4 regions of the Halomonas sp. 141 genome follow, and region 2 is predicted to be linked to each of the others. Evidence: predicted binding sites of a transcription regulator. Region 2 holds the regulator's gene; each other region holds the start of a gene.
The links. The regulator sigma-54, encoded in region 2, starts transcription at its own class of promoters, with help from an activator protein. The targets are predictions, from matches to a motif close to TGGCACNNNNNTTGCTNT.
Positions count from the first base shown of each region.

Region 1: the regulator sigma-54 is predicted to act here: its motif matches at 3,692-3,709, upstream of urtA (urea ABC transporter substrate-binding protein).
Region 3: the regulator sigma-54 is predicted to act here: its motif matches at 3,707-3,724, upstream of CWI66_RS09770 (P-II family nitrogen regulator).
Region 4: the regulator sigma-54 is predicted to act here: its motif matches at 4,287-4,304, upstream of CWI66_RS11550 (HAD-IIB family hydrolase).

Region 1 covers NZ_PINZ01000015.1:9,457-15,293, reverse strand. Annotated here, with positions in the region: gene urtC (urea ABC transporter permease subunit UrtC) at 1-558, opposite strand, end outside; gene urtB (urea ABC transporter permease subunit UrtB) at 565-2,172, opposite strand; gene urtA (urea ABC transporter substrate-binding protein) at 2,253-3,605, opposite strand; gene CWI66_RS08820 (tripartite tricarboxylate transporter permease) at 3,948-5,447, opposite strand; gene CWI66_RS08815 (tripartite tricarboxylate transporter TctB family protein) at 5,497-5,837, opposite strand, start outside.
Region 2 covers NZ_PINZ01000002.1:97,423-103,259, reverse strand. Annotated here, with positions in the region: gene lptA (lipopolysaccharide transport periplasmic protein LptA) at 1-337, shown strand, start outside; gene lptB (LPS export ABC transporter ATP-binding protein) at 361-1,107, shown strand; gene CWI66_RS01825 (RNA polymerase factor sigma-54) at 1,213-2,628, shown strand; gene hpf (ribosome hibernation-promoting factor, HPF/YfiA family) at 2,726-3,034, shown strand; gene ptsN (PTS IIA-like nitrogen regulatory protein PtsN) at 3,039-3,506, shown strand; gene rapZ (RNase adapter RapZ) at 3,577-4,509, shown strand; gene CWI66_RS01805 (HPr family phosphocarrier protein) at 4,535-4,804, shown strand; gene pmbA (metalloprotease PmbA) at 4,811-5,837, opposite strand, start outside.
Region 3 covers NZ_PINZ01000018.1:324-6,160, reverse strand. Annotated here, with positions in the region: gene CWI66_RS09795 (hypothetical protein) at 1-616, shown strand, start outside; gene dcm (DNA (cytosine-5-)-methyltransferase) at 687-2,150, shown strand; gene CWI66_RS09785 (very short patch repair endonuclease) at 2,236-2,697, shown strand; gene CWI66_RS09775 (accessory factor UbiK family protein) at 3,109-3,450, opposite strand; gene CWI66_RS09770 (P-II family nitrogen regulator) at 3,801-4,139, shown strand; gene CWI66_RS09765 (ammonium transporter) at 4,198-5,445, shown strand; gene glnK (P-II family nitrogen regulator) at 5,659-5,837, shown strand, end outside.
Region 4 covers NZ_PINZ01000024.1:38,997-44,833, forward strand. Annotated here, with positions in the region: gene CWI66_RS11525 (O-antigen ligase family protein) at 1-69, shown strand, start outside; gene CWI66_RS11530 (glycosyltransferase family 32 protein) at 162-998, opposite strand; gene CWI66_RS11535 (FlgO family outer membrane protein) at 1,104-1,682, opposite strand; gene CWI66_RS11540 (hypothetical protein) at 1,688-2,425, opposite strand; gene CWI66_RS11545 (OmpA family protein) at 2,539-3,570, shown strand; gene CWI66_RS11550 (HAD-IIB family hydrolase) at 4,393-5,298, shown strand; gene CWI66_RS11555 (glycosyl transferase) at 5,317-5,837, shown strand, end outside.

The DNA of each region.
Region 1 (5,837 bases), on a different contig from region 2:
GTTGCGGAAGAAAGCCAGCATCAGGGCAAACGTCAGCGCCTGGGTGATGATCGACAGATACACCCCGGTCACCCGCGAGCGGAACGCCAGGAAGCCGAACACCAGCGCCAGCAGGCCAGGGGCCAGCAGCACCATGGCAAAGGCGAACCAGGCCATATCGAAGCCCAGCCAGTACCAGGGCAGGCTGTCCCAGTTCAGAAACACCATGAAGTCGGGCAGGACCGGGTGGCCATAGGTGCCACGGTCGCCAATCTGGCGCATCAGGTACATGCCCATGGCGTAGCCGCCAATGGCGAAGAACGCCCCGTGGCCCAGACTCAGAATGCCCAGATAGCCCCACACCAGGTCCACCGCCACGGCCAGCAGCGCATAGCTCAGGTACTTGCCGAACAGGTTCACGGTGTAGGCGTTGACATGCAGCGGATGCCCTTGCGGCACTGCCACGTGCAGTACGGTGACCAGCACCAGGGCGGCCAGCAGCACGCCGAGAAAGAGCTGAGTGGCCCGTTCGCCGAACGGGCGGAGCAGCCAGAACCGTTGAGAAGATGATGTCATCATGATGGGTTAGCCCTCCGCAGCCCGGCCCTTCTGCGGGAAGAGTCCACGCGGGCGTTTTTGAATGAACAGGATGATGAACACCAGCACGATGATCTTGGCCAGCACGGCACCCGCCCAGGGCTCCAGCACCTGGTTGATGATACCCAGTGAAAGCCCCGCCACCAGCGTGCCCCACAGGTTACCCACGCCACCGAACACCACCACCATGAACGAGTCGATGATGTAGTTCTGGCCCAGGTTGGGGCCGACGTTGGTGAGCTGCGACAGCGCCACACCGGCCAGCCCCGCCACGCCGGAACCCAGCGCGAAGGTCATGATATCCACCCGAGTGGCCCGGATGCCCATGGAGCGTGCCATGGCGCGGTTCTGGGTCACGGCGCGCACTTCGAGCCCCAGCCGCGTGCGGCGCATGATCAGCATCAGCCCGGCAAACACCACCAGCGCAAAGCCGAGCACGAACATGCGGTTGAGGGTCAGCGAGAGCGCATCGTTGATGACCAGCGAACCGCTCATCCATTCGGGCGTCACCACGGTGCGGTTGAGCGGAGAGATCACCGTGCGCACCAGCTGCTGCAGAATCAGGCTGATGCCGAACGTGGCCAGCAGCGTTTCCAGCGGGCGGCCCTTGAGGAACTGGATCACGCCCCGTTCGATGGCAATGCCCACCAGGGCAGCCACCATGAAGCCCGCTGGAATGGAAAGAATCAGCGCCAGCCCCGGCTGGCCCGGCAGCAGTTGCTGCATCATCCAGGTGGTATAGGCGCCCAGCATCATCAGCTCGCCGTGGGCCATGTTGATCACGCCCATGACGCCAAAGGTGATGGCCAGGCCGATGGCCGCCAGCACCAGTACCGACCCCAGGCTCAGGCCAAAGTAGAGCGTTTCGAGGGCACGATTGATCTTGAGGTTTTGTTCGATGCTAAGGAGCGCCTCTCTGGCCGCGTCGGCGACCACTGGGTCATCGCCATTGGCCGCGCGATTGAGGGCCACACGGGCACGCGGATGCAGGCTGCCCCGCAGCGCTTCCACGCCTTCCATTTGGCCCGCTTCGGTTTGATAAATGGCCAGTGCCTGCGCTAACCGGCGCTGCACCTGGCTATCCTCTTCTTCGGCAATCAGCGCTTCCAGAGGCTCGGCCAGCGTCTCGTCCACTTCGCCCAACAGGCGCTCGGCGGAGGTACGGCGGCGTTCCACGTTGGGGGAGTAGAGGTCGACCACGGCGATGGCGCTGCGCAGTTGGTTACGCAGGGCGTTGTTGATGCCGATGCGGTTGAGGTCGCGGCGGGACATCTCGCCCAGCGGCTCGTCGGTCAAGGCATCGGCCACGGGCCAGTCACGCCCGGTGTTGTTCAACACCACGACGAAGCGACCCTCGCTGGTGCGCTGCAGGCGGCCATCGAGCAAGGCTTGCAGCCAATCCCGGGCACGTTCGTCGTCGCTTTGCACAATGGCGTTGATGGCCTCGCCTTTGGCGCGGAAGTTCTCCACGTCCAGCGCTTCCAGCAGCGCCAGTGCCGCGTCGTCATCAGAAGGTGTGGTGGGGGTTTGTGCCTGCGACAACGTCGCCATGCTGAGCAGCAGCAGACACAACACCCCAGAAAGGAAACGCCTCATGGGGTTCTTCCTTTGGTGATCATCAATGGGGAGAGATAGCGTGCTCCCTTGCCGCGAAGGCTCGCGGCAAGGGAGGGGGGTTACTCGGCGAGTGCCGCTTCGGCTTCTTCTGCTGCGGTGCTGCCACCGCACGAGCCGTTGGCGACGTTGAAGTTGCCGCAGCGCATCGGTGCACGCCAGTCAGCAATCAGGTCGCGAGAACCCGGCAGGTAATCCGACCAGGCATCGCCTGCCACGGTGGACGGCGTTTGCCAGACGATGTCGAACTGGCCGTTGTCCTGCACTTCACCGATCAATACCGGCTTGGTGATGTGGTGGTTGGGCATCATGGCGGCATAGCCACCGGAAAGGTTAGGCACGGTCACGCCGATGATGGCATCTTTCACCGCGTCGACATCGGTGGTACCCGCCTTGCGCACCGCTTCGGCCCACATGTTGAAGCCGATGTAGTGGGCTTCCATGGGGTCGTTGGTGACCGCTTCTTCATCGCCCGTCCAGTCGATCCAGGCGTCGATGAAGTCGTAGTTGGCGTCGGTGTCCACGCTCATGAAGTAGTTCCAGGCGGCCAAGTGGCCCACCAGCGGCCCGGTATCGATACCGGACAGCTCCTGCTCACCCACCGAGAAGGCGATGACGGGAATATCCGCGGCATCGATCCCCTGGTTGGCCAGCTCACGGTAGAACGGCACGTTGGCATCGCCGTTGATGGTGGAGACCACCGCCGTGGGCTTGCCCTCTTCACCGAAGCGACGAATTTCAGAGACGATGTTCTGCCAGTCCGAATGGCCGAACGGGGTGTAGTTGACCATGATGTCTTCTTCGGCCACCCCGTGCTCATCCTTCAGGAAGGCTTCCAGAATCCGGTTGGTGGTGCGCGGATAGACGTAGTCGGTGCCGATCAGCGCGAAACGCTCGATCCCGACTTCGTTGATCAGATACTCCACCGCAGGAATGGCCTGCTGGTTGGGTGCCGCGCCGGTGTAGAAGACGTTCTCGGAAGACTCTTCCCCTTCGTACTGTACCGGGTAGAACAGCAGGCCGTTCAGCTCTTCGAACACCGGCAGTACCGCCTTGCGGGATACCGAGGTCCAGTTACCGAACACCACGTCTACCTCATGCTGGGCCAGCAGCTCGCGGGCACGCTCGGCAAACAGCGGCCAGTTGGAAGCGGGGTCGACCACCACGGCTTCCAACTGACGCCCCAACAGGCCACCGGCTTCGTTCTGCTGGTCGATGAGCATTTCGACGGTGTCTTTCAGGGTCGATTCGCTGATGGCCATGGTGCCAGAGAGGGAGTGCAGAATACCCACCTTGATCGGGTCGTTGTCCTGGGCAACGGCCTGGGCGCTGGCGCCCATGATGGCGGCGGCCAGGGCGGCCGTGGCGAAACGGCCAAGGGTACGAGGGTGTGTCTTGCGTTGCGATGTGGTCACTTGAACCTCCTTGCACCCCTTGGAAGGGGCTTGTTATAGGCGCGTAGAGCGGGCATTCGCCCGCCGTGGGCTAATCCACCTTTCACACTGCAAGGGGTGCGCCAGATTGAATCAAAGCCTATTAAGACAATGACAATCAGACAGTTAGCGATACTCAAAAAAACCCGCATTGCGCCAGACGCACTAATTCAGGGCAAGCCGAGAGGCACCATGCACAGTTGTCATGCACCAGCAAAGCGCCTTGCACCAAAGAGGGGTGCATGCACACAAAAAAGCGCCCGGGGTTCCCCCCGGGCGCTGACAACGCCAAAACTCACTCCATCACCACCACCCAACAATCGCTTATTTGGCGGCCATGGCCTTCTGCTTGCGGCGCTTTTTCAGCAGCGGCATGCCCAGCGACAGAGCCGCAATGATCAGCAGTGACAGTGAAATAGGCTTGTCGATGAAGATGGACCAGTCACCTCCGGAAATCTGCAGTGCGCGGCGCATGGACTCTTCCATCAGGCTGCCCAGGATCAGCGCCAGAATCAGCGGCGCCGTGGGGAAGCCGAACAGCCGCAAGCCCAGGCCGATCAGGCCGAAGCCCAGCAGCAGCAGCAGGTCGAAGACGCTGAAGCTCATGCCGTAAACACCGATCATGCAGAAGATCAGGATCATCGAGAGCAGCAGCGGACGCGGCATATCGAGAATTTTGGCGATCAGCGGAATCAGCGGCAGGTTGAGTACCAGCAGGAAAATATTACCAATGTACATACTGGCAATGACCCCCCAGAACACGTCCGGGCGCTGCTCCAGCATCATGGGGCCAGGCGTCACGCCCATGACCAGCAGCGCCCCCAGCAGCACCGCCGTGGTGCCCGAGCCAGGCACCCCCAGGGTCAGCAGTGGTACGAACGAGCCGGTACAGGCGGCGTTGTTGGCCGCTTCGGGAGCTGCCACGCCCTTGATGTTGCCCTTGCCGAAGGTGTCACCATCCTTGGCCAGGCGTTTTTCCATGCTGTAGCCCAGGAAAGAACCAATGGTGGCACCGGCCCCCGGCAGTACACCGGTAAAGAAGCCCAGCACCGAGCTGCGGCTGATGGGGCCTGCGATTTGCTTCATTTCACTGCCGCTCAGCTTGAGCGAGCCAATGGCATTGCGCGGCGCTTCCTTGCCACCGCCCCCACGCAGCAGCATGTAGAACACTTCCGCCAGGGCGAAGATACCCAGCGCCACGACCAGGAAGTCGATGCCGTCGAGCAGTTGAATCGAGCCAAAGGTGTAGCGCTCGGTGCCGGTTTGCATGTCGATGCCGACGATCGAGATCATGACGCCGATCACCGCCGCAATCAGACCCTTCACCAGCGACTTGTCCGACAGCGAGACGACCGCCGTCAGGCCCAGCACCATGAGCGCGAAATATTCGGGAGGCCCAAAGCTGACCGCCACTTTGGAAAGCAGCGGCGCCACCAGCATCAAGAAGACGATGGAGACGGTGCCGCCAATGAACGACGCGTAGGCGGCAATGGCCAGCGCCTTGCCCGCCAAACCCTGCTTGGCCATGGGGTAGCCATCGAAAGAGGTGGCGACCGTGCCCGCCACCCCCGGCGCATTGAGCAAGATAGAAGAGGTCGAGCCACCGAAAATGGCCCCGTAATACACACCCGCCATCAGAATCAGGCCTGATGCAGGCTCCATTGAGAAGGTGATCGGAATCATCAGCGCCAGGGCACTGATCGGGCCGAGGCCCGGCAACATACCGATGATGGTACCGGCAAACACACCGGCAAAGACGTAAGCGATGTTGATGGGCTCGAGCGCGATGCCAAAGCCGTACATCAAGTTGTTCAAGGCATCCATGGGCGTATCTCTCTTAAAAAACTACGGCAGGTGCGTGGGCACGGCGTATTCAGAACGGCAGGAGGCCAGTGGGCAGATACACATCCATGACGCGCGTCATGGTGATATACAGCGCCAGCACTACCCCCAGCGAAGCCGCCAGGTTGATGCCATGACGACGATACCCGTAATAGGCCGTCAGCCCGGCGCACAGCAGCGTCGACGCCAGTACGAAGCCCAACGGCACCAGCAGGAAGGCATAGGCGGCGATGGCCACGGCGGTGACCACCACACGCGCCCAGGGCGTCAACAGCAGCGGACCGTTGGTGGCCTCTTCGTCGATCTCGTCAGCGCCTGCCAGCGGCACCGGTTTTTCAAAGAAAAGCAGCCCTGCTAGCAATAACAAGGTCA
Region 2 (5,837 bases):
TCAGGGTGAAATGCAGCTGCGCGGAGAGCGTGTCGAAATTCACCGCAACCAGGCCGGCGAACTCTCCCGGGCCGTCGCCACGGGCGAGCGTGCCTACCTGCGCAATCAACTGGAAGACCAGACGACGCCCATGGAAGGCTGGGCGCGCCGCATCGTCTACCACGTGTCCGAACGCCGCGTCGAGCTCATCGACCAAGCCGAACTGACCCAGCAAGGGGATCGTTTCCAGGGGGGACGGCTCGAATACTTCATCGACCGCGGGGTGGTGCAAGCGCGCTCTGATGTCAGCGGCAGTTCGCCACAGCGCATCCGCATGACCCTGCAGCCCGAACAATAGCGAGAGGACGCCCCGTGACAGCGATGACCCCCGACACCGCAGCGGTCAAGACACTCCATGCACAGCATCTGGCCAAGAGCTACAAACGCCGCCGCGTGGTCAAGGATATCAATCTGGAAATTGCCCAGGGCAGCGTGGTGGGCCTGCTGGGCCCTAACGGCGCGGGCAAGACCACCTCGTTCTACATGATCGTCGGCCTGGTGAAATCCGATGCTGGCAAGGTGGGCATCGACGATCTCGACCTGACCCGGGCGCCCATGCATGAACGCGCGCTGGCGGGTATCGGCTACCTGCCCCAGGAAGCATCGATCTTTCGCAAGCTGTCGGTGGCCGACAACATCATGGCCATTCTGGAAACGCGCCGGGAGCTGGACCGCAATAGCCGAGAAGCGAAGCTCGAATCCCTGCTGGAAGACTTCCACATCACCCATATTCGCGACAACCTGGGCATGAGCCTGTCGGGCGGCGAGCGGCGACGGGTGGAAATTGCCCGCTCGCTGGCCACCGAGCCCGCTTTCATTCTACTGGACGAACCTTTTGCTGGCGTCGACCCCATTTCCGTGGGCGATATCAAATCGATCATACGCGCGCTCAAGAAGCGTCATATTGGCGTCCTCATCACCGACCACAACGTGCGTGAAACCCTGGATATCTGCGATATTGCCTATATTGTTGGCGACGGACACATCATAGCCAGTGGAAACCCCCAGGAAATTCTCAATAACCAGAAGGTGCGCGACGTCTACCTGGGCGCCGACTTCCGCCTTTAAATAATGGCCCACGAAGACATTTTATTTAGTGGCATGCTTATTGCACTTGCACCAAACGGAGAGTCGCTCTAGGGTGGAGCTTTCTGATTAACGAGTGGTTCTCAGATGGTCATGAAAGCTTCTCTTCAACTGCGCATCGGCACACAGCTGACCATGACACCTCAGCTGCAGCAGGCCATTGCGCTGCTTCAGCTATCGACGCTGGACCTTCGTCAAGAAATTCAGCAGGCGCTGGATGCCAACCCCATGCTCGAACAGGAGGATGAGTTTGGCGAACAGGCGGTCAGCGAGCCTCAGGAAGCCGAGTGGGCAGACAGCATTCCCAACGAGCTCTCCGTGGACAGCGACTGGTCCGACACCTACCAGGACATGGGCAGCGCGGGCGGCAGTAGCGAAGGCCCGGACTTCGAGCGCCAGGCGGCCGGGCAGAGCCTTCACGGGCACTTGCTCTGGCAACTGGCCATGACCGACTTCTCTGCGCGTGAGCAAGCCATTGCCGAGAGCCTCATCGATGCGCTGGATGCCAACGGCTATCTGACCCAGCCGCTCAACGACATCCGCGAGGGGCTCAAGGCGCAGGGCCACGATGGCCTGAGCCAACGCGAGGTCGAAAACACCTTGCTGCGCCTGCAGCAGTTCGAGCCTACTGGCGTGTTCGCCCGTGACCTGCGCGAGTGCCTGATGCTGCAGCTGGCCGCGCTACCCGAAGACACTCCGCTGTTGATGCCCGCCAAGCGTCTGGTACGCCAGTTTCTCGAAGCGCTGGGCAAGGACGACATGCGCCTGCTGAAACGACGCCTGAGCCTCGATGACGAGCAGCTGGACGATGTCATTCGTTTAATCCGCAGCCTTGACCCTCGCCCCGGAAGCGCCTACGGCGTCACCGACGACAGCTATGTGACGCCGGACCTGGTGGTACGTCACGATCACGAGGGCTGGCATCTGGAACTCAACCCGGAAGCGCTGCCTCGGCTACGTATCCAGCCCGACTACGCCAGCCTGATCAAGCGCGCCGACAAGAGCCAGGACAACCAGTTTTTGAAAGAGCACCTCCAGGAGGCTCGCTGGCTGATCAAGAGCCTGTCGAGCCGCAACGACACGCTGCTGCGCGTGGGGCGCGAGATCATTGCCCGCCAGATAGGCTTCCTCGAGCAGGGTGAAGAGGCCATGAAACCGCTGATTCTGGCCGATATCGCCGAAGCGGTAGAGATGCATGAATCGACCATCTCCCGGGTCACCACCCAGAAATACATTCATACCCCGCGCGGGGTCTTCGAGCTCAAGTACTTCTTCTCCAGCCAGGTCAGCGGCCAGGAGGGCGGCGACAGCCACTCCAGCACGGCCATTCGAGCACGCATCAAGAAACTGATTCAGGACGAGCCGCCAGGCAAGCCACTCTCCGACAGTCGCCTGGTCACCCTGCTGGAAGAGGGTGGCATTACCGTGGCACGCCGCACCGTCGCCAAGTACCGAGAGTCGATGGGTATACCTTCGTCGAGCGAGCGACGCCGTTTGCGCTAGTTAAACGCTCTTGCCCAACAAACTCGCGGCGAGGGCTTTGCAATGGCCCAAAAAGGGTTACAATCGAAGTACAGTCCGATGGATAAGGAGCACGTCAATGCAAGTAAACATCACTGGTCATCACGTTGAACTGACTGACGCCTTGCGTGACTACGTAAACGAAAAGCTGGAACGCGTTGAGCGTCACTACGACAACATCACGACCGTCCAGGTCACCTTATCTGTCGAAAAGGAGCGCCAGCAAGCGGCTTGCACGCTGCATGCCGCAGGAGCAGACCTGCATGCGGAAGCGCAGGATAATGACATGTACGCGGCCATTGACGCCCTGGCGGACAAAATCGACCGTCAGCTGGTAAAACACAAGGAAAAAGCACAAGCCCGCGCCCAAGGCGCTGGCGTGCGTTAAACCGATGACGTTGGAAACCATACTCCCCCCGGAGCGCGTGCTGTACGACGTGCCCGGGGGCAGCAAAAAAAGGGTGCTGGAGTTTTTCAGCACCTTTATCGCTCAGAACACGCCCAGCCTGGACAGTCAGGAAGTCTTCAGTCGCCTGATTGGCCGTGAACGGCTGGGCAGCACTGGTATCGGCAATGGCGTAGCCATCCCCCATGCACGCAGTCCTCACTGCAGCACGCCCATTGCTGGCTTTCTCAAGCTAGCCGAGCCCGTCGACTTCGATGCCATCGATGGTGACCCGGTCGATCTGGTCTTCGTGCTGTTGGTTCCCGAAGAAGCCGATGACACGCACCTGGCCCTGCTGGGGCAGGTGGCCACGATCATGAATGACGCTGCCACACGCCAACAGCTGCGCAATGTCAGTAGCCAGCGCGCATTGCTCGAGCTGCTGACCGACAAGATTCGCGAGCAGGCTGCCTAGCGCAGCCATTGCCAGGCAGCAAGGCACACGGCAAGCCCTCTATCCCTTTGATACCCAAGAGAGATGCGCTATGCAGCTGGTGATCATTAGCGGCCGCTCAGGGTCCGGCAAGTCCATCGCCCTACAGGCGCTGGAGGATCTTGGCTATTACGCCATCGACAACCTGCCCGCCATGCTGCTGGGCTCGCTGGTCGATGAATTGCGCGAGCAAGGGGGGCGAACTCACCTGGCGGTCAGCATCGATGCGCGCAACCTGCCCACGGCGCTGGAGCAGTTGCCTGCGTTACTGGAAGAGCTACGTCAACGCCAGATCCGTTTTCAGGTCATCTACCTGACCACGGACGCACGCATTCTGCTGGAGCGCTACTCGGCCACCCGGCGGCGCCACCCGCTGACCCGGGATAGTGACATGACCCTGGAAGAAGCCATCGACAAGGAAGAGCAGACGCTGCTCGACATTCGCGATCTGGCCGACCTGTTGATCGACACGTCACGCCTCTCGGTGCACGATCTTCGCCGTCGCATCACCGATCAGGTCGCTCACCAACGGCGTGACCAGCTGACCCTGACGTTTGAATCCTTCGGCTATAAGCGGGGCGTACCCATGGATGCCGATATCGTGTTTGACGTGCGCTGCCTGCCTAACCCTTATTGGGACCCCAGCCTGCGGCAGTTCACCGGACGCGATGCCAATATTCAGGCCTTCCTGGGCGGCTACCCCATCGTCGATGACATGCGTGACGATATTCATGCCTGGTTGGACAAGTGGCTGCCCGCCTACCAAAGCAGTCAACGTAGCTATATGACCGTGGCCATTGGCTGCACTGGCGGCCAGCATCGCTCTGTCTACATGGTGGAACAACTGGCGCAGGCGCTGGTCAAGCGCACTGGCGCCATTCAGCTCAGGCATCGGGAATTGGGCTTGCAGTACACGCTAAGCGAATTACCCGCTACCGTCGATGCCGCTTCTTCCATCCCCCCCAGCGACACGACTTCACCCTGATATCACTCGGCAAAAAGGAACCAGAGTGCCTGAAAGAACCTTAACGCTGACCAATCAACGCGGCCTTCACGCCCGCGCTGCCACCAAGCTGGTCACGTGCGGCCAGCAGTTTTCAGCCCGCATTCATGTTTACAAACAGCAGCAGAAAGCCGATGCCGCCAACATCATGTCGCTGCTGATGCTGGCGGCCCCTTGCGGCACTTCGCTGACCATCACCGCAGAGGGCGAAGATGCCGACCAGGCCCTGGATGCCATCCAGGCCCTGTTCGACGCACGTTTCGACGAGGATCAGTAACCCTCGTTAGCTGCCCGCCACCGTCATGGCATCCACCAGCCAGCTGCCGGTATGGATGCTGCCCCGCGTATCGGTATCGTCGCCAATGCCCACCAGGCCAGCGAACATGGTGTTGAGATTGCTGGCAATGGTGAACTCTTCGATGGGGTATTGCACCTCGCCATTCTCTACCCAGAATCCGGCGGCACCGCGAGAGTAGTCCCCCGTTACGCCATTGACCCCCTGCCCCATCAGCTCGGTCACCCAAATGCCCCGCCCCATTTGCTGCAGCAGCTCATCACGCGATGTCAGCGGGGCCAGAAGACGCAGGTTGCGCGCTCCGCCGGCGTTTCCGGTCGACTGCATGCCCAGGCGGCGGGCACTGTAGGCAGACAGCATGTAGCTGGCGACCCTGCCCTGCTCGATGAAACGGTTATCCCGGGTCTGCACGCCCTCGGCATCGAAGGGCGAACTGGCGGTGGCACCGACTTCCATGGGGCGTTCTTCCAGTCCCATCCACTCTGGGAAAAGCGGGCTGCCCAGGCGATCACACAAGAACGATGCTTCACGGTATAGTGCGCCACCCGCCAACGCGCCCATCAGGTGCCCTATCAGGCCCGCGGCCAGGCTGGGGTCGAACAGCACGGGAAAGGTACCGGTAGGCGGTTTGCGCGAACCCAGCCGTCGCAGGGTGCGTGCAGCCGCTTCGCGCCCGACCTCCTCCGGGTCACGCAACTGTAGAGGGTTACGCGCCGACGTGTAGTCATAATCGCGCTGCATACCCTTGCCATCCTGGGCAATCAACATGCATGACAACGAATGGCTACTGCCCTTTTGGGTGCCTAGAAAGCCATGGCTATTGGCATAGACCCGAACGCCCTCGCCACTGGACAACGAGGCACCTTCCGACTGGTGAATACCGTCCACGCTGCGCCCCGCCTGTTCACAGCGCAGCGCCAGCTCGATGGCCTGTTCGGTCGAGAGCGCCCACGGGTGATGCACCTTGAGATCCGGCAGCCGGGTCGCCATCAGCGCAGCATCTGCCAACCCGGCA
Region 3 (5,837 bases), on a different contig from region 2:
TTGGTCAGGCATTTTTAGTCATTACAGCCGCGATATTTTTAAACATGTCGTCCTGCATCGACTGTTTAAAAATTGCGCGATACAGCCTTTTTTCGATGGCGTTTGGGATATCGATAGTGTGGCGCGACTGCCCAATGGGGCGCTCATGCAGTTGGAGGTAAAACACAAGTTTCCCTACGTCGAGCGAGGTCGTGGCGGCCTCTTCTTTGGGATTAATAATGGCCAGTTACAGGTCATGCAGGACTTGGCGCGTAAAGGGATCAAGACGCTGCACATGATCATGGTCAAACCGATCTGGGACAAACAGCGCGGAACGGGCTACCTGCTTAACCGTATCGGTGAGCGTAAGCGCGTGTTGCTGTTGGCGAAACTGCTGGACACGCCCACCTTGCGCCAGATACGTGAGCGTCCGTCATGGCAGACGGGGGCTGAGCAGTCGTTTACCGGCACGGACCGCCAGAAGGCTCGCTATGTGAATGCCGCCGAGTTCCAGCTGCTGGGAACCCTGGATGATGCGGTCGATGACGTCGCCAAAAACATTCGCCTTGCGGCGATGGGGGAGCTTGACCAGCCAGTGACGGAGCAGATGTTGTACGACAGCCGAATTCATCCGTAAACGCTTCGCGGATCTCGTTTTTTGGGATACAATCGTGCGCCATTGTCACAGATTTGACCCAGAGGTTTGCATGTCTCACCTTATCGATGTCCAAACAGGTGCAAGTTCTGGCGTGGTTGCCAGCCTGCCGAGCGCCTCTCCGTCGCCTTACGAGGCGCTCAGCGAGCGAGCACTGCTGGATAAGCTTCTGGAGATTTATGATCAGGGCGCCATCGCCGAGGCGCTCGCCATGGCTGACAAGGGGAGCTGGTGTCGCGAGACCATCAACCGCTGGGCCAAGGGTAAGGCGGAGCCGAAAGTAACGCGTGCGGCTTATCAGCAAATGGTGTCCATGTTGCCTGCTCCCCGGCCCAGTGACCTTCAGCCGTCCTTTCGGTTTATCGACCTGTTCGCCGGGATCGGTGGCATACGCAAGGGGTTCGAGGCGATTGGAGGCGAGTGCGTCTTTACCTCGGAGTGGAATAAATATGCCGTTCGTACCTACAAGGCCAATCACTTTTGTGACCCGCGCAAGCACCGGTTCAATGAGGACATTCGTGAAGTCACGCTGAGCGGCGACCTGAGCATCGACGAAGAGACGGCGTACAGGCACATCGATCGGCAGATTCCCAATCACGACGTACTGCTGGCGGGCTTTCCATGTCAGCCGTTTTCGTTGGCCGGTGTGTCGAAGAAAAACTCCCTTGGTCGAAAGCACGGTTTCGAGTGTGATGCGCAGGGAACGCTGTTCTTCGATGTGGCGCGTATTCTGGCCGCCAAGCAGCCCGCCGCTTTCCTGCTGGAGAACGTCAAGAACCTCAAGAGCCATGACAAAGGCAAAACGTTCAGGATCATCTGTGAGACGCTGGATGAGCTAGGCTATGACGTGGCGGATGTGAACTCGCCCAAAGGGCAGGATCCCAAGGTCATCGACGCGCGGCACTTTCTGCCGCAGCATCGCGAACGCATCGTTCTGGTGGGGTTCCGTCGAGATCTGGGTGTTCATGAAGGGTTTACCCTGAGGGATATCCATAAAATGTACCCAAAGGAGCGCCCAGCCTTTGGTGACCTGCTGGACCCGGAGGTCGACGACAAGTACATCCTGACGCCGAAGTTATGGGAGTACTTGTACAAGTACGCCCAGAAGCATCGTGCAAAAGGCAACGGTTTCGGTTTTGGCTTGACGCGGCCCAACGATGTCGCCCGTACGCTCTCTGCCCGTTATCACAAGGACGGTTCGGAGATTCTGGTGGATCGAGGCTTCGATGACGCCATGGACTTCTATAGTGACCATAATCAGAAGCATCGGCCCAGACGACTGACCCCCCAGGAGTGCGCCAGGTTGATGGGCTTTGACCAGCCGGGAGAAAGCCGTTTCGTCATCCCGGTGTCCGATACGCAGGCATACCGTCAGTTTGGCAATTCGGTAGTGGTGCCTGTGTTCGAAGCCGTGGCAAGGTTGATGGAGCCACGGATACTGGCTGCCGCCGCCAAGACGGTAGCCCTTCAAGCGGATGACGACCCGCAACAGTACGAGATGCCCCTTGCGCTGTGATTGCCTGGCCTAAACGATCGGTGCCGGGGGAGCGGGCCATCGTCTTTTGCAGCGGTTCTATCCTTCAGATGAAAGGGCGAGTACCTTGGCTGATATTGTCGATCGCTTGACTCGATCACGCATGATGGCTTCCATTCAGGGTAAGAACACGGCTCCAGAGCGGTTTGTCCAGGCCGCTCTGGAGCAGCGTCATATCGGCTTTGACGTTCATTCGACTGAGCTTCCCGGCAAGCCCGACATCACCATCCCGCTCTATCAGGTCGCCATCTTCGTCAACGGGTGCTTCTGGCATCGGCATGAAGGGTGCTTCTATGCCACCACCCCATCGAGCCGCAAGCAGTTTTGGCAAACCAAACTCGCTGAGAATGTGCGTAGAGATGCGCGTAAACGGGCTGAGCTGGAGGCCATAGGGTGGCGAGTCGTGGTGGTGTGGGAGTGTGGGGTGAAACACGCGCCTGAGCAGTTTGATGAGGTCATTGATACGATTGAGGGCGAAATTTTTTTACCGGAGTGGCCGGAAAAGCCGCCTAGGGTAAGACGCCAATGACCCTGGCTCGCCACGCGGTTCGTACAGTGCGTTGGTCAGCTCGCGGGCAAAGCGCTGGGCGGAGGGCGGAGGGCAGGCAGTGGGTCAACGGTCACCAAGGGGGCGTCGGAATTGCCTGCAGCGCCTTGTGATTGGCGAAGGTGGGCGATGCCCAGCCAAGTCATATACCTGCGTGTGGCGTGATATGGCGTGATATCAGATGGTGCACCGCAGGAGGGCTGGAGCATGAGGCAATGAGCTGATGGGCTAAATGACCTGAAAAATGCGCTGTGATGGTGCTAAAAAGCGCCGATAGATTTAACGCCGAGTCTGCACGATAGCATGCTCGCTCATGCTGTCAATGATATTGATTATTGTTCATTTTTTGGGGAGGGAGATGCTGGGGCCTGTGGAAAGGCACCCAGCGTTGTTTCAGCCTGGCTTGCCTGGGGTGGGTTTGTCTTGCTCGGCAGGCTCTGCGGGGGCTGGTGGTACTTCGGCTTCCATGGGCGTGGCCTGTGCGGCGCTGGCTGCTTCCACCGTGGCTTCCAGGCTGGCTACCTGACGCTCCAGCGCCTCGACGCGCGCGCGCGTGCGCTGCAGTACATCCATCAAGATATCAAAGTCTTCCCGTGATACCAGCTCCAGGCGGTCGAAGGCTCCCCGCACCACTTGCTGCACGCCTTTCTGAATGTCTTCCGGGGCCTGGGAAGCGTTCTGTAAACGGTCGCCTATCTGCTGGGCTAAACGGCTGATGCGATCCTGGGGCGTCATGGCTCTCTCCTTAAACGGTGGCGCATAAATGTGGATAGCTTACCTGTAAGGATACGCAACCCTTTGGCAATCCGCATGCCCCGCGTGCGTTTTCTCCTGCAATGCGCTCGTGCATCAAAAAGAAGCATTGAGCTTTTGGTGATGTGCTTTTTTAGTGCAGTGGCGGGTAGGAGGAGGTGGATAGTCGCCCTGCTGATGCTCTTGAAACGTATTTTTTAATGTTTAAGGGCATGAATTTAAATAAGAAAAAAACCAGTGGCACGGTATGAGCATTAGTAGGGCAAGCACTAAATTCGGGCGGCCACGCCGCTCTCCACCGAGTGGGACTGAACCAGCAGGGGAGATCCGGGATGAAACTCATCACCGCTATCATCAAGCCTTTCAAGCTTGACGACGTTCGTGAAGCACTCGCCGACAACGGCGTGCAGGGGATTACGGTTACTGAGGTCAAGGGATTTGGTCGCCAGAAAGGCCACACCGAGCTGTATCGCGGTGCCGAGTATGTAGTGGACTTTCTGCCCAAGGTGAAAGTGGAAGTGGCCGTGGACGATGCGCGTCTGGAGAGCGTGCTGGATGCCATCTGCAGCGCTGCCAACAGCGGCAAGATCGGTGACGGCAAGGTATTCGTGACGCCGCTGGAAGATGTCATTCGTATTCGTACCGGAGAGCGCGGCGCCGACGCGGTATAGGCCAGCCTACACAACGACGACCCACCAATAACTTCTCTTGGATCACGGGGAACACCTGATGAACGAGCTTACAGAATTGAGCTACGCGCTCGATACGTTTTACTTCCTGATTTGCGGCGTACTGGTCATGTGGATGGCCGCCGGCTTCTCGATGCTCGAGGCCGGTATGGTGCGTTCCAAGAACACCGCTGAAATTCTGACCAAGAACATTGCGCTGTTTGCCATTGCCTGCACCATGTACCTGCTGGTGGGCTACTACATCATGTACTCCAGCGGCGAAGGCGGTTTCCTGCCCAGCCTTGGGTTCCTGATCGGTGCCGAGAACAGCGTCGATGCGGTGCTGGCCGGTGGTGAGGATGCCCCTTACTACTCCATGCGTTCGGACTTCTTCTTCCAAGTCGTATTCGTCGCAACGGCGATGTCGATCGTCTCTGGTGCCGTGGCCGAGCGTATGAAGCTGTGGGCCTTCCTGGCGTTTGCCGTGGTCATGACCGCCTTCATCTACCCGGTGTCTGGCTACTGGACCTGGGGCGGTGGCTGGCTGGATGGCGTTGGCTACTCTGACTATGCGGGCTCGGGTATCGTCCACATGGCCGGTGCCGCTGCAGCGTTGGCAGGTGTGCTGGTACTGGGCCCCCGTAAGGGCAAGTACGGCAAGGACGGTTCTATCCACGCGATTCCGGGCGCCAACATGCCGCTGGCCACGCTGGGTACCTTCATCCTATGGATGGGCTGGTTCGGTTTCAACGGTGGTTCCGAGCTGAAAATGTCGGATGCCGTGTCGGCCAACAACGTTGCTCAAGTGTTCGTGAATACCAATGCGGCGGCCGCGGGTGGCGTGATTGCAGCCCTGGTGCTGGCCAAACTGTGGTTCCGCAAGGCGGACCTGACCATGGCGCTGAACGGTGCGCTGGCAGGCCTGGTCGCCATTACCGCAGACCCGCTGTCGCCTTCTGCGCTGGGTGCCGCCTTGATTGGTGCCATCGGTGGCCTGATCGTGGTCGCTGCCATCGTCACGCTGGACAAGCTGAAGCTGGATGACCCTGTGGGTGCTATCTCGGTTCACGGTGTCGTGGGTATCTGGGGTGTGCTGGCCGTGCCGCTGAACAATGGCGATGCGTCCTTCGGTGCACAGCTGATCGGTATCGTGGGCATCTTCGGCTGGGTGTTCCTGGCGAGCCTGGTGGTGTGGCTGGTGCTGAAAGCGGTCATGGGTATCCGTGTCAGCGAAGAAGAAGAGTACGAAGGCGTCGATATCGCAGAGTGTGGCCTGGAAGCCTACCCTGAGTTTGGCGTCAAGAAATAAGCGCCGTGCCATAGCAAGCGGCACTGCTACTCAAGGCCTCCCCGATGGGAGGCCTTTTGCCGTATGTAGCGGCGCATATACGTGCCAGGCACAAGGGCTTTTTATTCTCGGGGCTGGCGGGTGTATGCTAAGTGCAACGGGCGTGAGGAGGGTCAACGTCGCGCCGCCTTGTATCCGGTCAAGACAACCGTTGCATAACCAGAGGATGTGGTCATGAAATTAATCTCAGCCATTATCAAGCCGTTCAAGCTTGATGACGTACGCGAGTCGCTTTCCGATATCGGCGTGCAGGGTATTACGGTGACGGAAGTGAAAGGCTTTGGTCGCCAGAAAGGCCACACAGAGCTGTATCGTGGGGCGGAATACGTGGTGGATTTCCTGCCCAAGGTTAA
Region 4 (5,837 bases), on a different contig from region 2:
ATGTTCTATGCTTTTTGGCTGGCCGTGCTGTGGGCGAGCTATAGTGCAAGAAGGCGGTACGTGGTTTAAACGGGCCACCGCTTTTCGTTTCCACCGTATGTTGAATACGTGCGTCAAGAGGCGTGTTGGGCATGCGGTGTGGTTGGCCTGATCACCCCTGCTCAGGTGGTGGTGGTGTCTTCTGGTACTTGTTCTTGCACCAGCACGGGAGCGACCACCGGAACCGTTTTTTGCTCGCGGGTCCATTTTCCCGCTTTTTTGTCGATATACTGAAAATGCTCATTGGTGAAGCTGCCCTGATTGCAGGCATGCCGATAGGAGACAGTGGGCACGGCCTGTTGATCGAGTAGCGCGATGAAAACTCCCGGCCCGGTCAACTCGAAGACGTTGGTCAGGGAGCTGTCCTGGATATTGTGCTGGACTCGCTCGATCAGCCTCAACAGGTTCGGATTGCCGGGGCGGCTGGCAATGAAATAATTGCTGAGCTCACCACGGCGCGTGGTGATGTAAAGCTCCTCATGCTTGCCTAACGTGTTGGCCAAGGGCCAGATCGCGTGGGCATCGATATCCAGATACACGCCACCATGCTGGTAGAGCACCAGCAGCCTCCAGAAGTCTGCTTGGGCAGCACCGATTTGCAGGCGATCATATTGTTGATTGATCTCTGCGGGGTAGTGGTCGGCAATGAACGCTTTTCTGGCCTCGGTAATCATGAACCGATACTCGAAACGCGGTGCCATCAACCGGTTGAACAGGTAGTTCAGGTAAACCGGTAATGTTACCCGGTTGGTAAAATTGGTTTGCCAGATGATGCGTGGAATGGTCGATTCGCCCTTGGGGGGCAGCCAAGGGGCGGAGCGCTCGGGGAGCGTAAAGCGTTTATCGGGAAACAGTGCGTGAAAGCCATAGCTCAGCAGTTTGGTGATGTTGGCCAGCAGTTTGATGATGCGGCTGGTGGCGACAATCACGGGCCTGCTTTTTTTAGTGTGACGTGACATGGGCGTGCGTTACTCATTTGATGAACGGTCTGGTGGGCATGCTTGCGCGCTAGGCCGGGGCCTATCCATAGGGGCTCCATGGGCCATCCATGGGGTAAGGTTATGCTACCAGCCCGTTTGGCCTTCCAGCAGGCTGCGCAGGTTGTTGTCCAACGGTAACTGGAAATCGGCACTGCCCAGTACCATGGCATCGCCTGCGCGGACTACGCGGGTGCTCACATAGAGGTAATCCTGCCCCTGGGCATAGGTGCCCATCAAGATAGAACGGGCGTTGTGCTGGGAGCTGAGCCTTTGTACCTGCCGGGATAGAATCAGTTCCCCTACGTTTTCTTCGATGAACATGCTATCACGCATTTTGACTTCACGAACCTGCATGCCTTGCTGTGCCAGCGCGGATGCCATGATTTCCGAGCTGATACGGCCAAAGGTGGAGGATTGGCTCAGATTGTCGATGCTGACGAACGTGGCGGCAATCATTGGGCTGTAGCGGGTCAGTTCGGGGTTATTGGTAACCATTTGCTGTGCGGCTTGATGCGCCAGGGCAGAGAGGTCGGGTTTGGGCGCTTCCGGCGGTGAGGTATTGCCGAACGTCGAGCAGCCAGCCAGCCCTAGCATGGCGAGCAGGGTGGCGGCGATAGCCAAGCGGCGATAGGGGCGCTGGGCCTTTGATCCAGGGGTAGCCATATACATTACCAGGTGTCGGTGATGGAAACGGTGGGCGTCGTGGGGGCTTGCGGAACCCTGTGCGGCGCATACTGGCGACGGTCACCAGCATTGATGTAATAGATATTGGAAGAGGAGTATAAAATACGCTCGCCATCGACGATCTGCGTGGTGATGATGATCTCTTCGTTACCGGTGTGGGTCCAACTACCGCTAGTAATATCGGCCAGTATGCCGCCAGGGATAAGTCCCAGGGCGGGCTCGCTCCACTGGTTATAGGGGATGGTGGCAACGGCAATGCCCGCCGTGAGTGCGGTAAAAGCACCCACAGGAGGACGGATGAAGCCTCGGTCACGGTGAGTGACGGTTTCTACGCCGATGCGTACCTCTGCGGTAGCATCGGTTGGCTCGGTCATGACCGAGGCGCCGCGGGTAACGAGTTCGCTGGTGAGTAAGGTACGAAACCCACGTTCAAATTCGCCGCCACTGTAGCCGTGCAGGCCGTGATCATGGGTAGGAGTAATATACAGGTCGCGAAACCGTACGCGTTCCCGCTGTAAGATATGGGTGGCTTCATGTTGGGCCAGCACGTTCCAATGGTGCGCGGCCTGCATGCGCTGCTGTTCACTGTAAGGGTAGGTAGTGGCGATTGGTGCCTGTGATGTATTGGCGTAAAAACAACCGCTTAGCGTCAGGCCAACCGCGCCTAGCCCAAGTGGGGCAAGGTAGCGGCGAGTGAGAGACAACAGAGGACGAATGCGCACCGAGTGTTCCTTATCGCTGGTAAACGGCTTTTTGACAGGGCATTTTGATAGACTAGTTTGCCATGCTCATAGTAGATCGGCCACGAGGTTTAAAACTTGAATGAGTAACCCCCATGCTTGAGGACCACCGTAGCGGCCCCCGTCACGATTCGTTGTTGTCATCATACCCGGAAGACGATAGCAATAATGGCTGGATGATTAGTTATATCGACATCATGACGCTGCTGGTGGCGCTGTTCGTGATCATCATTGCGGCGGCCGGGGTGACCGGCCCCGGTTGGAGCCCTGAAGCAGATGACACCGACGTCAGCGAAAGCAGTGTGCCTGCTCTTGAAGTGCCGCTGCCCGCATTGTTGGATGAGCGACGCCAAAAGCGCAACATCGCTTACCTGAATGAGCCCGGCACGCTTAGCCCGATGGCCATCAGTGCGGCTCTGGGGGTCGCAGGATTACCTGCTCCGATCATGCGCGTTCCCGAGCCTATGGGGGCGCCACCCTTGCTGGCATTGGCACCCGCCGAAAGCGACACATCGCCCGTCGCGCCGCTGCTGGAGCGCTACTTGCCCGCCTTGCCTACGCCGCTGCTCGTCGATGAGACGCAGCGCCTGGGCCAGCCGTTGGCCAGTTACATGGTACTGCTGACCGACCGACCGCCTGTCAACGTGCAACAGATTGACGATGAGGCCATCAGCAGCGCTTTGGCGCTGGACGAGCAGCTGTCCGAACGCGTCGAAACATCGCTGTATTTGCCGAACCTGGAAGGCGTCGAGGTCTCCAGGGTAGCGGAAGGTATCAGCCTGCGGGTGCAGGATCAGCTGCTGTTTCCTTCAGCCACCGCTGGGCTGACCGAGGGCGGTACATCGCTGGTGGGAAGCCTGCTGGAAACCATTCAGCGCTACGACGGTGAAGTCTGGGTCGAAGGGCACTCGGATAGTCAGTCGATCAATACCCCCGAGTTTTCGTCCAACTGGGCGCTTTCTAGCGCACGGGCCATTGCCATCGTCGAAGCACTGGAGGCTGCAGGTGTCGAACCTGAACGGCTGCGCGCCGTCGGGTTTGCCGATACCCGCCCGCTGGAGGATAACAGCAGCGCCGAAGGGCGCGCCCGCAACCGCCGTGTCGAAGTGGTGATTCACGTGGAGTAGGCACTCACGCGCTGGCTTGGGACTGCTCACTGTTGTAGGAGGAGGCTTCAGCCCGCGATGATTCCAGCATTTGGCTTGATATGGGTGGCTACTCAGGCAGTCGCCCAATGAAATTGGCCTCCCACAGGCAGGCTTGAGTAGCTGCTTTGGCTATAAGCCAATGAATGGGCCTCCCACTGTTCAAGAAGCCCTGCTGTTAGTGGGAGCTTTTTGTGGGAGGGAGCTTTAGCTCGCGATGATTCAAGCACAGGTGCCTGCCCAGGCAGTCGCCCAATGAAATTGGCCTCCCACAGGATGGCTTGGGTGACTGCTCTGGCTATAAGCCAATGAATGGGCTTCCCACAGGCAGGCTTGGGACTGCTTTGTTTTTGCTGAACAAAAAAAGCCCGCCAGGGGGGTGGCGGGCATCAAAGGGCTTGGCTCACTGCAGCCCACTGACATCAGGTGAGGGGGGTGTACGAGACAGTCAGTGGGTACAATTCGAGTATAGCTATTTTGAAATGTTTGCCAAGGGTTTGTGCAAATTTTTTGTTTTTTTTATGCTCGGTGTTTTGATTAGATAAGACTTGTACAATAATTCAGCACTATTTCCCCGACCTCCCTGCCTCTTTCTCATGCTCTATTTTGGTGCGTCATGGGTTGCCCTATTTTGGTGCTTCCTCTGGCATCGCTTGAATCGTGTTTTAATCTTTTGATTTTATTTAATTAAAGCATCTTGGCATGCATTTTGCTTTGGTGGTTGTCTACCTTGGGTATTGATCTCAAAAGATGGCTACGTTGGGCTTTTGGGTGACCTGATTTCAGTTTGCAGAAGGTGCTGCCATGACCGAGTTCGCTAGTCCTGAACTACTTGATCCCGCGTTACAGCCGCGTTTGGTGGTCACTGATCTCGACGGTTCCTTGCTGGACCACCATAGCTATGATTTTTCGCCTGCCGCTCCCTGGCTTGCTCGTCTCAAGCAGCTGGGTGTCCCGGTGATTCCCGTGACCAGCAAAACTCGGGCAGAACTACTGCCGCTGCGTGAAGCCCTGGGGCTGACAGCGACGCCCTTCATTGCTGAAAACGGTGCCGTGATTGGCCTGCCGCCAGGCTGGTGCCATGCCAGCCTTGATCGGCCAGGCAGCGGGCCAGACGGCGTGGTCATCAAGCACACGGGGGTCGATATCCGCTTTATCCGTGCGCGGTTGGCCATCTGGAAGCAGCGCCTCAACCTGCGGTTTACGCCCATGGGAGAGATGCAGGTGGCGGAAGTCATCGCCAGAACCGGCCTGGACGAGCCTCGGGCCAAGGCGGCCAAACGGCGTGAGGGCAGCGAGCCGCTGATCTGGGAAGACGACGAGCGTGCCCTGGAGACCCTGCGCGAGGCGCTGGAGGGCGATGGTTTGACCATGACCCAGGGCGGGCGTTTTTGGCACGTCATGGCGCAGGCATCAGGCAAGGGGAGTGCGGTGACCTGGTTGATCCAGCGCTTTGCGGCGCTGCGCGGGCGCCAGCCGCTGGCGTTGGGGCTCGGCGATGGCCCCAACGACGTTTCCATGCTGGAAGCCGTGGACCAGGCCGTGGTGATCAAGGGCTGCCATGACTTGATGGTGGCACCGCACAACCGGGCGTTGTATCGCACCCAGGCAACCGGGCCAGCCGGATGGGCCGAGGGGGTGGCTCACTGGTGGGGGCGAGACGACCGCCGATTAGCGGCGGAATCCCACCAGCAAGCGGCCACGGCTTAACCCAACGAGGAAGTGCCCATGAGTGATTTTCATCAGAATGGCGTCATCACCGATTTTCATAACCTGACCCGTCGCCCCGTGGAAGAGCTCGAGCGGGAGCTGTGCCAATTTGCCAAGCGCCGCCCCATGGGGCTGATTCTACCGTCGCTGTTTTCCGAGCTGGAAGGGCCTGCACTCTCGGCCATTGTGGACGAGCTGGCCAAAGTGCCGTATCTCAACGAAATCGTGATTGGACTGGACCGGGCCGATCGCGAACAATTTCTTTATGCCCGCGAGTTTTTCTCACGCCTGCCGCAGCACACCCGCATTCTATGGAACGATGGGCCCCGGCTGCGTGAGCTGGATGCCGAGCTCGAACACCACGGGCTGGGAGCGTTGGAACCTGGCAAGGGGCGCAACGTGTGGTATTGCGCGGGCTATGTGCTGGCCTCCGGGCGCTCGACCGTGGTTGGGCTACACGACTGCGACATTCTCACCTATGACCGTAGCCTGCTGGCGCGCTTGATGTACCCGGTGGCGCACCCACGCTTCAACTACAG